DNA from 3 places in the Streptomyces sp. NBC_00259 genome. Region 2 is predicted to be linked to each of the others. Evidence: riboswitches for the same ligand, from Rfam matches in the RefSeq annotation. Region 2 holds a riboswitch; each other region holds the start of a gene.

The links. Region 2 has a riboswitch for cyclic di-AMP ahead of OG766_RS31575 (M23 family metallopeptidase). Riboswitches for the same ligand answer to the same signal wherever they lie in the genome.
Region 1: linked by a shared signal. The riboswitch ahead of OG766_RS04335 (C40 family peptidase) and the one ahead of OG766_RS31575 (M23 family metallopeptidase) in region 2 are both predicted to bind cyclic di-AMP.
Region 3: linked by a shared signal. The riboswitch ahead of OG766_RS26750 (M23 family metallopeptidase) and the one ahead of OG766_RS31575 (M23 family metallopeptidase) in region 2 are both predicted to bind cyclic di-AMP.

The regions. Positions count from the first base shown of each region.
Region 1 is NZ_CP108080.1:982,448-985,714, forward strand. It holds gene OG766_RS04325 (ATP-dependent Clp protease proteolytic subunit) at 59-694, shown strand; gene OG766_RS04330 (hypothetical protein) at 702-1,007, shown strand; cyclic di-AMP (ydaO/yuaA leader) riboswitch at 1,353-1,525, shown strand; gene OG766_RS04335 (C40 family peptidase) at 1,529-2,005, shown strand; gene OG766_RS04340 (ATP-binding protein) at 2,135-2,638, opposite strand; gene OG766_RS04345 (helix-turn-helix domain-containing protein) at 2,932-3,267, shown strand, end outside.
Region 2 is NZ_CP108080.1:7,038,270-7,041,536, forward strand. It holds gene OG766_RS31570 (alpha-galactosidase) at 1-660, shown strand, start outside; cyclic di-AMP (ydaO/yuaA leader) riboswitch at 1,191-1,344, shown strand; gene OG766_RS31575 (M23 family metallopeptidase) at 1,349-2,362, shown strand; gene OG766_RS31580 (SGNH/GDSL hydrolase family protein) at 2,564-3,267, shown strand, end outside.
Region 3 is NZ_CP108080.1:5,907,990-5,911,256, forward strand. It holds gene OG766_RS26745 (M16 family metallopeptidase) at 1-959, shown strand, start outside; cyclic di-AMP (ydaO/yuaA leader) riboswitch at 1,223-1,387, shown strand; gene OG766_RS26750 (M23 family metallopeptidase) at 1,401-2,174, shown strand; gene OG766_RS26755 (GntR family transcriptional regulator) at 2,353-3,030, shown strand; gene OG766_RS26760 (HPr family phosphocarrier protein) at 3,180-3,267, opposite strand, start outside.

The DNA.
Region 1 (3,267 bases), 6.1 Mb from region 2:
CCAGACGCTGCCCACAGACGCCGCCGCACCGTCGCGGCCGCATGAGGAGTGGTACGCCATGAACCACCCGTCCGCCCGCCATGTCCTGCCGGAGTTCACGGAGCGCACCAGCGCAGGGCTCCGCACCCTCGATCCGTACGCGAAGCTCCTCGCCGAGCGGATCGTGTTCCTCGGCGCACCGGTCGACGACACCTCGGCCAACGACGTCATCGCGCAGCTCCTGCACCTCGAGTACGCCGCCCCGGACCAGGACATCGCGCTCTACATCAACTCCCCCGGCGGTTCCCTCAGCGCGATGACCGCCATTTACGACACGATGCAGGTGGTGACCTGCGACATCGCCACGACCTGTCTGGGCCGGGCCGCCTCGACGGCCGCGGTGCTGCTGGCGGCAGGCGCCCCCGGCAAGCGGATCGCCCTGCCCGGTGCCCGGATCGTCGTCCAGCAGCCTTCCCTGGCGGAGCCGGTGCAGGGACAGCCGACCGATCTCGATCTCCAGGCTCAGGAGTTGCTGCGGCTGCGGGAGCTGATGGCCGCCGTGCTCGTACGCCACACCGGTCGGAGCGCCGAGCGCATCGCCGAGGACATCGAGCGTGACAAGGTCTTCGACGCCCCGGGCGCCAAGGAATACGGGCTGATCGATCACATCGTCAAGAACCGGAAGACGTCCGCGACTTCCCTCCACGGCCGGTGAACCGGCCGTGGTGCCCGAACTGCCGCCGCTCCCCGCACTGACGCGTGCCGAAAGTGAGTTCATCGACAGCTATCTCGAAGTCGTCGATCAGCTGGGAAGGATCAACCCGGCGCGTGGCACGCACACCTACGGCGCGCTTCGTGCCGCCCAGGCGCTCGTCGTACGGGCCACGGCGCTCCGGGACGCGCTGACGGTCATGCACATGCGCGGTGAGAGCGAGCTGCACGCACCGACATTGGCCCGTGCGCTGCGGGTGTTGGACGGGGAGCGCAGGGCGTCGAGAATCACCGTACCTCCGGAGTCGCCGAGTTGACGGTCCGCCGCCCGACGGCCACCGCGCACCTCGCGGCACGCCGGAGGCGTACGAGTGGGTGTCGCCCATCCGGACCAGTCGCGGCTGCACGATATGCACCGGGCAAGTTGCGCCGTGGGCTGAGCCGACTGGCGCAACGGCCCGTTCCGACGCTGGTACAGCGCTCGTCACCGGGCGACGCACTGTCCGCCAAACGGCTCTGTCCACTCGAATAGGTCATTGGTGAGGAGCCTCACAAAACGCCGTTTCTAAGAGGAAATCCGGCAGTTCGTGGGTCAAGATCCCTGGGACGACAAGCCCCCGCCACCGCGGCGGGGCGGTCCGGGCGGACGCCGAGTCCTGCCGCCGCACCGGATGCCTGGTCGACATGAGGGCTTCGGCAGGAGTGGAGGACCCGAGCAGTACGGGCCGGCCGCACATCATGGCCGGTCCTTGGGGTGAAGCCGCGTACGCGGCCGGGCGTCTTCGCCGGTCCGAACCCGACAGGTCATCCTTCACAGGCGGCTGACGAAGGGTTGCGCATGTCTGCGCAGACACATCTCCCGTCCCTGTTGTCCCGGACGGGTGCCGTCTCGGCACTCACGATCGCGGCCGTCGGCGGCTCGCTGGTCCTGCCGGGCGGCGCGCCCGAGGCCCATGCCACCGCGGCACACGCGACGAAGGCACTCAACGTGGCCGCGTCGAAGAAGGGCTCTCCGTACCGCTACGGGGCCACGGGGCCGCATCGCTTCGACTGTTCGGGACTGACGCTCTACGCGTACAAGAAGGCCGGCAAGAAGCTGCCGCGCACGGCCCAGCAGCAGTACAACCGGACCCGTCATATCCGCGCTTCCCAACGGCAGCGCGGTGACCTGGTCTTCTTCCAGGCCCGCGGATACGTGTACCACGTCGGCATCTACGCGGGAGGCGGCAGGATCTGGCACTCGCCGAAGACCGGTTCCGTGGTGAAGCTGAGCAAGATCTGGTCCAAGAGCGTGCGCTACGGGCGCGTGCGCTGAGTTGTCCGGGCCCCGGCACCGTCCGGGGCCCCGAGGGACGAGAGGAGCGGTCACGGCCCTCCACGGCGCGGCCGGTACGCGTCCGCAGGCGTCCGTACGCGTACGCAACGGCGGGATGCCGTGGAGGGCTCAGGGCCGGTGCCCCTGTGGAGCGGGGTCGCCGGGGAGCCCGCCCGACGGGACCGCCCCGCGCTCGGTGCGGACGACGGCCGGCGCGGGGCTCCAGGGCATGGCGATCCAGACGGTCTTGCCGCCTTCCGGGGTAGGGCTGACGTGCAGCCTGCCCCCGCACTCGGCGGCGAGCCAGCGGATGATCACCATGCCGCGGCCGTTGTCCTGCTGCACCGCCGCGGGCAGCCGCTGCGGCCAGCGCGGATGGCTGTCGGTCACACCGACGCACAGCTGTTCGTCGCGCTCGAGACGGACGTCGACCGTGAAGGTGGGTGACTGTCCGAAGGTGTGCTGAACGGCGTTGGTGGCCAGTTCGGAGACGATGAGACGGACCGTGTCGGCCGCGTCGTCCTCCCTCGGCAGCCCCCACTCGGTGAGGACCTCGGAGACGTATCTCCGCGCGGCGGGGACCGAGGCGGGATCGCTCGGCAGGGTGATGGAGGCTTCCTGATGGTCGGCCATGGCGAGCTGTCCCTTTCCCACCGGGGCTGCGGGAGCGCGGCACGCAGCGGATGCGGTGCCGGAACAGCCTCGGACTGCGCTGTGCGCCAGAGTGTGCGCTAGCCGTCAGAGTGCCACTGTGCCGCCCCTGTTGGTGCCGATCCACCTTGATATGCATATATCTGTCGCTCAAAGCGGTGAACTCTGCGACGCGAGAACGTATTTGGGCGCAGACTTGCGCTGCGCCGGCCGCTCACGCGCCGGTCGTACGCCGGTCACTCGACGACCGAAGGAGGAACGGAGGAGGGGACGGAATGCGGCACGGTCCCGCGGTGCGCCGCCGCAAGCTCGGTGAGGAACTGCGCGGCCTGCGGCTGGACGCGGGCCTCACCAGCCGGGAGGCGGCACGCCTGGCGGGTTGGCACCAGTCGAAGGTGAGCCGCATCGAGACCGGTGCGAGCGGGGTGAAGCCCGCCGATGTGGCCCGGTTGCTCGACGCCTACGGGGTGGCCGATCCGCGGCTGCGGGAGCTGCTGGGGACGCTGGCGGGCACGGCGGACGGCGGGGGCACGGGCTGGTGGCACGCCTACCGCGGGGTGATCCCTCCCCAGTACCGGGACTTCATCAGCCTGGAGTCCCAGGCGAGTACG
Region 2 (3,267 bases):
TACGCCCTGCTGGACCGGCTGCGGGCCGCGCACCCCGAGGTCGCCTTCGAGAGCTGCTCGGGCGGCGGGGGCCGGATCGACCTGGGGATCCTCTCCCGCACCGACCAGGTGTGGACCTCCGACAACACCGACCCGCTGGACCGGCTCGCCATCCAGCACGGCTTCGGGCAGCTGCACCCGGCGAGAGTGATGGCCGCATGGGTCACGGACAGCCCGAACGTCCAGCTCAACGGAAGGGTCAGCACCCTGCGCTTCCGGTTCGTGAGCGCCATGGCCGGGGTGCTCGGCATCGGCGGCGACCTCACCGCATGGAGCGAGGACGAGCTGACCGAGGCGCGTGACTGGGTGGAGCTCTACAAGAAGATCAGACCGGTCGTCCAGCACGGCGAGCTGTACCGGCTGCGGCCGCCGGCGGGCGGGCTGAGCGCGGTGCAGTATCTGCGCGGGGACGAGGCCGTCGTACTGGCCTGGCTGCAGTCCCAGCACCACGGAGAGCTTCCGCCGCGGCTCCGGCTGCGCGGGCTCGACCCGTCGGCGGAGTACGAGTGCCTGGACACCGGCCGCCTCCACCGGGGCGCCGTCCTCCTCCATCACGGCTTCTCCACCGGCCTGAGGGGTGACCTCGACGCGATGGTCCTCCGCCTGCGCCGCCGGGCCTGACCATCGCGCCGGGCCCGGCGGAACGCCGGGCCGTCTGACGGTGGCGCCGGGCCTGGCGGGACGCCGGGCGGAGGTCCTCGACCGGGTTCGAGGGCAACTCGGCCTGCGCCGTGGCGAGTTCCGGGGAGCGGCGGTCGAATTGCTGAATTCACCTGTTGTTCGGAATTGGTTCCGCACACGGAAAGGGCTCGCCTTTTCGCGGCCACTCGCGCCATTGGATGCATTCCGTCGCTAATGAGCGATGTGTCCGGATTGGGCGTTTTTGTATAACGCGCCCCGGTTGAATAGGGGATGGGGATCCGCCCGTGAGCGGGATCATATCCGTGACGTTCTGTGGTGGTGCACCGCGGCCGGACCCCCTTGTCCCCTGGGAAATCGAAGATCCGTAATCCACGCAGCGTGACCGGGAAATGTGCGCTGATATCCGGTAGGGGGATTCCCGGGGGGAATAGACGGCTTGTTCACTTCGACCCGGCTCGCTTACGGTCACCGCAATCCGGTCGGAACGCCCAATCCTGCCGCCGTCCGGAATATCGCACCCACCCACGTGTGGCAGGAGCGGGGGACCCAGGTAGTACGCCGTCCGGAGCCCCGGACGGCTTGGGGTGAAGTCGCGCGAGTCGCGCGGCCGGGCAGCTCCAGCCCGAACCCGACAGCTCACCTCGCAGGCGGCGGAGAGGAATTCGCCATGCCCGGTAAGGGTAAGCATCGCCGTCCGAGGACCAGCCCGTTCACGCGCGGATTCGTCGCCGCAGGAACGGGCGGGGCCGCCATCGCACTCCCGCTCATGGGTGCCGCCGGTGCGCACGCCGCCGAGAAGTCCGCGCCCGTCGCAGCCCCCGAGCGGGTCGCCTCGGTCGCTCACAAGGCCGTCACCCCGCAGGCGCCGCAGGCTCCCAAGGCGCCGAAGCCGTACACGGTCGTGGCCGGTGACTACCTCTCCAAGATCGCCGATGAGCACAACGTCAGCGGCGGCTGGAAGAAGCTGTACGCCGACAACCGCGCCGCCGTCGGTACGGACCCCTCGCTGATCCACCCGGGTCTGAAGCTCGTCCTCGGCGGCAAGGCGACGGCCCAGGGTGAGGCGAAGGCCCAGCCGAAGCCCGAGCGGAAGGCCGCGGCCCCGGCCAAGAAGGCGCCCGCCGACAAGGCCGCCGCCAAGGCCGAGAAGGCGGAGAAGGCCCAGAAGGCCGTGAAGGCCGAGAAGTCGTCCGCTTCCGTCGAGCGTGCCTCCCGCACCGCCGACCGCGCCGCCGGTGCCGCGGCCGCTCCGGCCGCTGCCCAGGCCCCCGCGCCCTCGGGCTTCTTCGCCCCGGTCACCAGTGGCATCGGCACCGCGTACAAGACCGCCGGTGCCATGTGGTCCAGCGGCTACCACACCGGTGTCGACTTCGTCGCCTCCACGGGGACGTCCGTGAAGTCGGTCGGCCCGGGCACCGTCGTCTCGGCCGGCTGGAGCGGTGCGTACGGCAACGAGGTCGTCATCAAGCACGGCGACGGAACGTACTCGCAGTACGCCCATCTCTCGCAGCTCTCCGTCGCGTCCGGCGACGGTGTCACCGGCGGCCAGCAGATCGGGCTGTCCGGCTCCACCGGCAACTCCTCCGGCCCGCACCTGCACTTCGAGATCCGGACGAGCCCGAGCTACGGCTCGGACATCGACCCGCTGGCCTACCTGCGCCAGCACGGTGTCTCGATCTGACGCACCTGACACGGCGTCCCGAACCTGACGCCGCGCGACTCCGTCCGTCGGCCCCGCGCAGGGGCCGGCGGACGCCCGCGTTTTCGCGGGTCTCCGCCTATTCCCGCTTTGCCGAAAACTGACCTGGTGGTCTATATCACGCCCCGTCAACCCCTCCCTACGGTGGCGTAGGTCACTTCTCACCGGGAAAGATGGCTCGACGTGGCAGACGATTCGCGATCAAGAACAAAGGGCTCATTCGGGTCGTACGCGGCGATCGGTGACAGCTTCACCGAGGGGGTCGGAGACGCGGGACCCGGCGGACAGTTCGTCGGATGGGCGGACCGCCTCGCGGTCCTGCTGGACGACCGCGTACCGGAACACACCTTCCGCTACGCCAATCTCGCCGTACGCGGCAGGCTCCTGGACCAGATCGTCGAGGAACAGGTCCCGCGCGCGAAGGAACTCGCCCCCGACCTGGTGACGTTCTGCGCGGGCGGCAACGACATCATCCGGCCCGGCACCGACCCCGACGACGTCGCGGAGCGCTTCGAACGGGCGGTCGCCGAACTCGCCACCTCCGTCGGCACCGTCATGGTGACGACCGGGTTCGACACCCGCGACGTGCCCGTCCTGCGCCATCTGCGCGGCAAGATCGCCACGTACACCGCGCACGTCCGCGCCATCGCCGACCGCTACGACTGCCCCGTCCTCGACCTCTGGTCGCTCAAGTCCGTCCAGGACAGACGTGCCTGGGACGACGACCGGCTGCATCTCTCGGCCGAGGGCCACACGCGTGTGGCACTGCGCGCCGCCCAGGTGCTCGGCGTGGACGTGCCCGCGGACCCGGACCAGCCGTGGCCGCCGCTGCCGCCGCGCGGCACGCTCGAAGTCCGCCGCGACGACATCCAATGGGCGCGCGAGTA
Region 3 (3,267 bases), 1.1 Mb from region 2:
TGGACGAGATCCCGCACGAGACGGCCAATCCGGCCCGCCGCGCCGCCAAGGAACTCTCCAGGCAGCTGTTCCCCGCCTCCTCCCGGATGTCCCGGCCCCGCCAGGGCTCGGAGGAGACCGTGGAGCGCATCGACTCCGCGGCCGTACGGGCCTTCTACGAGGCGCACGTCCGGCCCGCCACGGCCACCGCCGTGATCGTCGGCGACCTCGCGGGTGTCGATGTGGACGCCGTGCTGGCCGACACGCTCGGCGGCTGGACCGGTGACACGGCCGAGAGCCGTCCGATGCCGCCGATCACCGCCGACGACAGGGGCCGGGTCGTCATCGTCGACCGCCCCGGCGCGGTCCAGACGCAACTGCTGATCGGCCGGATCGGCCCCGACCGGCACGACCGGGTCTGGGCGGCCCAGGTCCTCGGCACGTACTGCCTCGGCGGCACGCTCACCTCCCGTCTGGACCGCGTCCTGCGCGAGGAGAAGGGCTACACGTACGGTGTGCGGGCCTTCGGGCAGGTGCTGCGCTCCGCCGCGCCCTCGTCCCCGGGCGGGGCCACCGGTGCGTCGATGCTCGCGATCAGCGGCTCGGTCGACACCCCGAACACCGGCCCCGCGCTCGACGACCTCTGGAAGGTGCTGCGCACCCTCGCCGCGGAGGGTCTGACCGACGCGGAGCGCGATGTGGCCGTGCAGAACCTGGTGGGTGTGGCCCCGCTGAAGTACGAGACGGCGGCGTCCGTGGCGGGCACGCTGGCCGACCAGGTCGAGCAGGACCTCCCGGACGACTTCCAGGCCCAGATGTACGCGCGGCTGGCCGAGACCGGCACGGTCGAGGCGACCGCCGCGGCCGTCAACGCCTTCCCGGTGGACCGGCTCGTCACCGTCCTCGTCGGGGACGCCGCGCTGATCGAGGAGCCCGTCCGGGCCCTCGGCATCGGTGAAGTGACCGTTGTCACTGGCTGATTGACCGTTCCGGACGCCGACCGGACATCCACCGGGCCTCGCCCGGCGTCCGGCCGGACATCCCCCGGACGCCGGGTTGGACCGCAGAAGGCCCCGTTGGCCCCGCCAACGGGGCCTTCTCGTATGTCCGTTTTGTTGGGGAGGAGATGTGTCTGCCCTGTGGCGTGCACTACAAATACCGGTGTCTGTTTGGTGATTGCGCGAAGATCGGCTTAGCGTCTTCTGCGCTGTCCGCAAGTTGCACTCGCCGCACCCGCGGCATCGGACAGCCATCGCCGAGTCCCCGTCGGGCGTGAGCCTGGGGAGCCGGGGACCCACATGTCCCCCTGGGGTGAATCGGACGCCTTCGCACCCGTGCGGAGGGGCCCGTAGGAGACCTTCCTGCTCCGAACCCGTCAGCTAACCCGGTAGGCGAGAAGGAAGGAAAGGATCAGCCACTACATGGCGTTCACCCGTGCCACCGGGAAGCATCGTGGTCCGAGCCGTCTGTCGCGCAGGAGCGCGGGCGTCGCCTCCGTCGCCGCCATCGCGACCACCGGCGTCATCGGCACCCTCGCCTCCCCGGCGCTCGCCGCCGAGGCGGACATCCGCCCCGTGGAGGACACCGGCCTGACCCAGGCCATCGTCGCCAGTGACTCGCTCGCCGACCAGATCGGCGCCCAGGCCGACGCCCAGCAGCAGGAGGCCGCCCTGGCCGCCGAGCAGGCGCGGGCCGAGGCCGAGGCCAAGCGCAAGGCGGAGGTCCGCGTCAAGGAGGCCCGCGAGGCCCGTGAGCGCGCCGCCCGCGAGGCCGAGCGCAAGCGCCTGCTGACCTACACGCTCCCGGTCGCCGGCTCCTACGTCAGCACCAGCTACCACGCCGGCGGCGGACAGTGGTCCTCCGGCAGCCACACCGGGATCGACTTCCACGCCGCCTCCGGCACCAAGGTCGTCGCCGTCGGCATGGGCACGGTCGTCGAGGCCGGCTGGGGTGGCGCGTACGGCAACAACGTCGTCATCCGGATGCACGACGGCACGTACACCCAGTACGGTCACCTCTCCTCGATCAGCGTCTCGGTCGGCCAGAGCGTCACCCCGGGTCAGCAGATCGGCCGCTCCGGGTCGACCGGCAACTCGTCCGGCCCGCACCTCCACTTCGAGGCCAGGACCGGCGCCGACTACGGCTCGGACATCGACCCGATCGCCTATCTGCGTGCGCACGGCGTCGCGGTCTGACCTTCCGCTTCCGTCAAGGCCCCGGTTCGGTTCCTCCGAGCCGGGGCCTTCGGCGTATTCCGGCCAAAAGATATCCGCGGATTCCTCCGGGCCTTCGGAAAATCACGCCACCTGGAATAGAGTCACGGAACAGGCGTCGCTCGACTGGGTTTCGCGGCGATTAAAGCGGAGGTTCGGTATGCGCATTCCCGCCCGCTCGGTGTGCACGGCGATCCGCGACGACATCGTCTCCGGTGCCTTCGAGCGCGGCAGCCGGCTCACCGAGGAGCAGTTGGCGCGCCGCTACGGCGTCTCGCGCGTCCCGGTCCGCGAGGCACTGCGCACCCTGGAGTCGGAGGGCTTCGTCGTCACCCGCAGGCACGCCGGCGCGTGTGTCGCCGAGCCCACCGAGCAGGAGGCCGCCGATCTGCTGGAGATCAGGCTGCTGCTGGAGCCGCTCGGCGCCGCGCGGGCCGCCCAGCGGCGTTCGGAGGCCCATCTCAAGGTGCTGCGTGGCCTGGTCAGGCTCGGCCAGGACCGGGCGCGGCGGGGGCAGGGCGATGATCTCCGCTCGCTCGGCGCATGGTTCCACGAGACGCTCGCGCAGGCCTGCGGAAGCCCGGGGCTCACCGCCCTGCTCACGCAGCTCCGCCACAAGATCGCCTGGATGTACGCGGTCGAGCTGCCCGCCCGGCCCGTGGAGGCCTGGGCCGAGCACGGCGCGATCGTCGACGCGGTGGCGCGCGGTGACGCGGAGCGGGCGCGGGCCCTCACCGCCCTGCACGCCGAACGGACGACCGGTGCGCACCGGCTGCGGATTCCCGCCGGTGTGAGGTCCTCGCAACATTCCGTAAACACGGCGGGCGGCCGCCTTTAACGATGACGCCGTATACAAAGAGCGAGAGCAATTCCAGGGGCTGGTTTCGTGCTGCCCCCGAAAAGGCGCGCGTAAGGCGCGCGTATAAACGGCGGAGCCGCGGCACCCGGAATTTCAGGTGCCGCGGCTCCGCCGTGAATTCAGTGGGCTCAGACGGTCTCGGGAAGCTCCTCGAGACCCTCGGCGACGAGCTTCGCCAGACGGTCGAGGGCGACGTCCGCACCCTCGGCGTCCGAC